2 linked regions of the Flammeovirga yaeyamensis genome follow. The protein of the gene in region 1 interacts with the protein of each later gene in a pairwise test. Links are inferred from orthologs where the notes say so. Each region holds a gene or a part of one and is shown on either strand. Other genes may lie near its edges.

Region 1 (3,102 bases):
AATGTAGGAGAAGATATGCAACCGAGAGGTTACACTTCTTCAGTTGAAAAAGCAGTGTTGCTTTTTACTATAAATAATGCTTATGTGATGTTCAGAGAGGACATAAGCGGTAGTTTAGAAGCTGGAAAAAAAGCTGATTTCATCATCGTCGATCAAGATATCTTTAGCATTGATGTAAATGACATCCATAAAACGAAAGTATTAAAAACTGTGTTGAATGGAAATACTGTATATGAATCAAAATAAGGAAAAGCATTGAGTCAAAAGAATACCCATTGGAAAACGATGGGTATTTTTTTATCTTCAGGCATCAAGAATTATCATTTTCCACTAATGAAAACCTACTCCTTCTTTCTTTTCTACTTTCTAACAATATCACTATTTGCTCAAGATGTTGATACAGAATATAGCTATGAACATCAAAAAATAACTATCAAAAATAGTTTACCTAAAGGTGGGTTAAAATACACAGATCAATATGGGTCGAAATATACTTATGTGGTCTTTTATTCTGAGGTGATCAACACCTCTGATTCTACTTTGCACCTTTCTCTAAAATTTCCATCAGATGTATATCCACTAACTGAAGATCAGGAGGTGAATTTTTCTTTTTACCTTCCATCAGAAAGTATGACAGAAGAGAAGAAAACACAATTTATGTATGGTTTAGATGTGGAAAATTATTTGATAAACAACTTAGGTAAATCAACTAAAATGAATAAAGAGATTCAGCCTAATTCAAGTAGTTACATTTATGTTTTGGCTGTATCGAATAAAGGGGTAAATGGAACGGTGAGGGCTGAATTGGTTTTAAAAGATGATGCGTTGTTTTATCAACTAAATGGGTTAGAAATTAAGACGGGATTACTTCAAAAATTAAACAACTAAACATTTCCTCTTAAATATTAAAAAACCTATTCGAAGTTTAGTCTATAGTCATTACATTTGTACGAATCGAACACAAACTAATTTTGTAATGGCAAATCTAGAGTGGAAAACAATTAAGGAATATGAGGAAATCACCTTCAAGAGTTTGGATGGTGTAGCGAGAATCGCAATTAACAGACCTGAATGTAGAAATGCATTTACACCTAAAACCGTTGATGAAATATGGGAAGCTTTAATTATTTGCCATGAAAGTCAGGAAATTGGTGTGGTATTGATTACCGGTGAGGGTCCTTCTCCAAAAGATGGTGGTTGGGCATTCTGTTCTGGTGGTGATCAACGTGTGAGATCAAATACAGGTTATAAAGGATCGAATGGCGTGAACAGATTCAATATCTTGGATGTTCAACGTCAGATTCGTTTTATGAATAAAGTGGTTATTGCTGTCGTTCCAGGTTGGTGCGTAGGTGGAGGCCATAGTTTGCACGTAGTATGTGATATGACTTTAGCGAGTAAAGAACATGCAAAGTTCAAACAAACAGATGCCGATGTGGCAAGTTTTGATGGCGGATTTGGTTCTGCTTACTTGGCACGTCAGGTAGGTCAGAAAAGAGCAAGAGAAATCTTCTTCTTAGGTGCTGAGTATTCTGCACAAGAGGCTTACGAAATGGGCATGGTGAACAAAGTAGTTCCTCACGAAGAATTGGAACAAGTAGCATTCGACTGGGCACAAGAAATTATGACTAAGTCGCCAACAGCTATCAAAATGTTGAAGTTTGGCTTTAACTTAATCGACGATGGATTGGTAGGTCAGCAAGTATATGCAGGTGAAGCAACTCGTTTAGCTTACGGAACGGATGAGGCGATTGAAGGTAGAGATGCTTTCCTTCAGAAGAGAAAACGAGACTTCTCGAAGTTCCCGAAATTCCCTTGATAAAATTATCTAATAATTATATGAATAAGAATTTGTCATCGTTACTTAAATGGATGACAAATTCTTTTTTTTATTTTAAACTAAAACAATGAAATACTTCAAACTACTCCTTCTAACGATTTTCTTCTTTTCATGCGATTCTGGAACTTCAGAACAAAAATCAAAAAATGAAAACCAAGAAGCAGAAACGATTTATTATAAAAACGAAATCATTGACGGTCCGGCGAATATCAGAGATAAAAAAAATGGTGTTGTTGAATTAAGCCTCAACAATAGTGTTGCAGTTGATCTTGGTTTCATGAAAGATAATTGGTATGAAATCGGAATATGGATCGATAATAAAGGATACCAAGGCTTTATTCCTGCTAATGAAAAGATATACTCAAAAGGAAAATGGGTAGGTACTACAAAGAGTAAAATCGAACCAATGTTTGCCGATGAAGAAAGCTTTTATTATGCAGGGTATACCTATAAAGACAATATTAAAAAGGAGAGTCTTTTAGAAAATCAAGTATTTACTTTAATTACACAAAATCACACTAAAGCAGAATTTCTTCCCAAATTGAAAAAATTAGGTTTTGAAGAAATAGATGTCTTCAATCATGATGATTTTGTGTTTTATGGTGTATATGAAGATTTTGTAGTTGACCCGTCTCCTTTAGATAGACTATCTATCATCTTTAAAAACAACAAATTTATCGGTATCAAAAGCAGCCGTGATTTTAACTTTAGAGAAGGACATTTTTTCAAGTTAGAAAGAGGTTTTACCCTAAATTTAATTCCAGATTACGAAAATGGTGCTGAATTAAAAGATAAAATTAACGCTGTTTTAGGTATGATTGATTAATTTTCTATTGTAGAGAGGTTACAATGCATCATCCGTGCAAGAGCTATGCAAAACCCTCTCTTACATCGTTAATTATCATTGTATTACCAAATAAATTAACTAACTTAAAGTCCTTGATATAGAGAAGTATTTTTTCTCTAAATTTTAAAGCAAAACTAATGATCATGAACAAACTATTTTTTATCCTTCTATCTATTTTTTCAATAAATGCTTTTGGACAAAAAGATCTTACTAAAACAGCTACACATATTGAAAAAGAAGGCAAATTATTATATCGTTCAGAGATGGCCTCGTGGCATGGAACTGATTTGTTTTTAGGCCAACATCAAAACAAACTTCGAAAGAAAGCACAATAAAAAGTCGATATTAATACAACAAAAACATTTTTTATAAACTATTAAAACCATGAAAAAGCAACTTATTCTATTCGGTTTAT
Region 2 (3,191 bases), 1.9 Mb from region 1 along the record:
AAATTATTTGGGTACAAATTACCATGTGAATACTTCTTTTGATCCCTATGCGTCTTCTGAGGATAAAATAAGTACACAGGAGGGATGGTTTACGGATCAAATGCCTGATCTAAATCAAAATCATCCATTATTAGCCAAATATTTGATCCAAAATACGATTTGGTGGATAGAATATGCACAATTAGATGGATTAAGAGTAGATACGTTTGGTTATGTATTTAAAGAGTTTAATGACCAATGGTGTAAAGCAATTTTAAAAGAGTATCCATCACTTTACATTGTGGCTGAAGTGCTTGTTGGAGAAACAAGTTATGCTGCAAGATATAATACATATAATAAGCATAATACTTCAGCAGTGACAGATCTTCCGTTAGCTTTTACTGCTTGTAATTCATTTTCAAAATCGGATAAATCTAAATATTGGGAGAGTCAAATGCTTCAATTGTATAATCAGCTTTCACAAGACTTTTTACATAAAAATCCATATCAGTTATTGACATGTTTGGATAATCATGATATAACAAGAGTTTTTTCCAAGGTAAAAACAGTTGAAAGATTAAAACTAGCCATTGGTTTTTTATTAACTACAAGAGGGATACCTCAACTGTATTATGGCACTGAACTACTTTTCGAAGGGGAAGAAAGTGATCATTCCTCACTTAGAAATGATTTTCCTGGTGGTTGGGATAAAGATAAGGTCAATGCTTTTACTGCAGAAGGAAGGAGTGATGCTCAGAATGAGATTTGGAACTTCATTTCTAAATTACTGAAATGGAGGAAAAATGCTAAGGCAATAGCAGAGGGGAAGTTAGTTCATTTTATACCTCTAGATGAAGTCTATGTATATTTTAGAATCTCAAAAGCACAGAGTATTATTGTTCTTATTAATAATAATGATAAAGAAGAAGTAAAAATTGATTTCTCAAAATATAAAAGCTGTGTAAAAGGATATGAAGTAGGTAAAAATATTTTGAGTAATCTTGAATTTAAACTAAAAGAAAACATGTTCTTAAGTCCGTTATCAATTTCTATTTTAGAATTAAAATAAAAAAAAGATGGTATCATTAATTTATGACACCATCTCTTAAATGAATCAAATATTAAAAAGCATTTATTTCAAACGCCTTTTTCTATTAATATCTTTTCGTATCCATCAAATAGTTTTTGACATAGTCCTCAACACCTTCTTCTAAGGAAGTGAAAGGCTTGTCATATCCAATAGATCTCATTTTTTGCATTGTTGCTTCAGTAAAATACTGATATTTATCTCTGATGTCTTCTGGAGTAGGGATATAAGAAATATTCTCCTCAATGCCCATTGCTTTAAAAGTAGCTTTAGTTAAATCAAGGAAAGTTCTTGCCTCACCAGTACCAACATTGTAAATACCTGAATCTTCAGCTTTTCTATGATGCATTAAGAACATCATCATTTCTACAACATCTTTTACATAAACGAAATCACGTTGTTGTTCTCCGTCTTTATAATCTGGGTTGTGAGATTGGAACAATTTCATTGCATCTGTTTTTCCAATTTGATTAAACGCATGGAAAATAACAGAAGCCATTCTTTCTTTATGATATTCATTAGGACCATAAACATTGAAGAATTTCAATCCAGCCCAGAACATAGGTTGTCTTTCTTGTTGTAAAGCCCATTTATCGAACTCATTCTTTGACTCTCCATATGGGTTTAGAGGTTTCAAGTTTGGAATAATTTCCTCACTATCTTCATATCCTAATTCACCTAAGCCATAAGTTGCAGCTGAAGAGGCATATACTAAAGGGATTGCATATTGAATAGTTGCATTCCACATTTTCTTAGTGTATTCCGTATTCAAATGAGAAAGGATATCTCTATTGAACTCCGCTGTGCTTGTTCTTGCACCTAAATGAAAAATGAATTCAACCTCAAGGTGATTTTTATCTAACCAATCAAAAAACTCTTCCCTTTCTACACGTTCCAATATTTTTTTTCCTTCTAAATTTTTATTTTTCTCAGGAAAAGAGAAGTCATCTACAGCGATAATATGGTTAAAATTATCTTCATTTAATCTAGATATCATGCAACTACCAATAAAGCCAGCCGCACCCGTAACTACGATCATAATTTCTTAATTTTGAATATTTGATTGGTAAAGTCATTTTGAAACGTTTCTTTTCAAAAGACAAGTGCGAAGATACAATAAAATAATAAAGTTATTGAGCTTACTGTGTCTTAATGACCTTGAATTCCGTTCTTCTGTTTTTTGCTCGACCCTCTTCGTTTGTATTCTCTGAAATAGGTTGGGTATCACCAAACCCTTTTGCTTGAAGTCGATATTCAGGAATTCCATTTTGATTGAGGTACCTTAAAATTGCATCAGCTCTAGTATTGGATAAATTCTGATTGTATTCTTTATCTCCTACATTATCTGTATGACCCTCAATTAATATATTTACTTTATCGTTTAATAATAAGAAGTTGAGTAAGGCTCTTAACTCAGGAATAGATTTATCTTTGATGACACTCGAATTGGTATCAAAAAATATATTTTCAAGTGTGACTTTCTGATTTAATTGGATAGGAGGAAGTTCAATAATTATATTTGATGTATCTCTATCAATCTCAAAATTTCTTGAATAGAATTCATACCCCTTTTTTAGAATATTACCACCAAGATCCACTTCGCTAGGTAAGTCATTAAGGATGACATGTCCGTTTTGATCTGTAATTTGATTCCTTAAAAGAACATTTTCTTCAAGATTATATAATTGTATCTGTGTTGCTATAAGCGGCATTTTTGTTTCAGCATCTACTATCGTTAGCTCAATTCTATTGACATGAGGAGTAATGATTTTTTCAAGAACAATTTCATCCTTATCATTATTGCCATCTGATATCTCATAAATATCATAATTTCCTAGACCGCCCAAACGATTTGACGCAACATATTTAATGTTCCCATCTTTATTCGCTGAATAAGAGATTTCATCAAATGGACTGTTTATTCCTAATCCTAAATTGACTTTCTCACTCCAGTTGTTACCTTTTTTTACACTATAAAAAATATCATAACCTCCTATACTTTTCATGTCATTTGATGCAAAGAAAAGTGTATCTCCGTTAGTGGAGAAGTAAGGGTTTAGATGTTCCGAATCACCTTTAAAAATAGGGGTTGGCTTAGTCCACTTTTTTCCACTTCTTTTTGAAA

Evidence for each region.
Region 2: the proteins of KMW28_RS05460 (region 1) and rfaD interact in binary tests that used the Escherichia coli proteins (3 or more experiments, as listed by UniProt). The link is inferred for Flammeovirga yaeyamensis from one-to-one orthologs.

Annotation. Positions count from the first base shown.
Region 1 is NZ_CP076132.1:1,420,662-1,423,763, reverse strand. The notes cover bases 139-2,897. They hold KMW28_RS05460 (1,4-dihydroxy-2-naphthoyl-CoA synthase), read left to right. Parts: upstream 139-976; coding sequence 977-1,819; downstream 1,820-2,897. Other genes in these bases: KMW28_RS05450 (hypothetical protein), read left to right, coding at 2,831-2,897; KMW28_RS05455 (hypothetical protein), read left to right, coding at 1,908-2,666; KMW28_RS05465 (hypothetical protein), read left to right, coding at 334-888; KMW28_RS05470 (amidohydrolase), read left to right, coding at 139-246. Outside these bases: more of KMW28_RS05470, read left to right, coding at 1-138; more of KMW28_RS05450, read left to right, coding at 2,898-3,022; KMW28_RS05445 (hypothetical protein), read left to right, coding at 3,072-3,102. UniProt on the Escherichia coli protein: Converts o-succinylbenzoyl-CoA (OSB-CoA) to 1,4-dihydroxy-2-naphthoyl-CoA (DHNA-CoA).
Region 2 is NZ_CP076132.1:3,353,464-3,356,654, reverse strand. Bases 120-2,967 are described here. They hold rfaD (ADP-glyceromanno-heptose 6-epimerase), read right to left. Parts: upstream 2,106-2,967; coding sequence 1,134-2,105; downstream 120-1,133. Other genes in these bases: KMW28_RS13135 (OmpA family protein), read right to left, coding at 2,206-2,967; KMW28_RS13145 (alpha-amylase family glycosyl hydrolase), read left to right, coding at 120-1,048. In the rest of the region: more of KMW28_RS13145, read left to right, coding at 1-119; more of KMW28_RS13135, read right to left, coding at 2,968-3,191. UniProt on the Escherichia coli protein: Catalyzes the interconversion between ADP-D-glycero-beta-D-manno-heptose and ADP-L-glycero-beta-D-manno-heptose via an epimerization at carbon 6 of the heptose.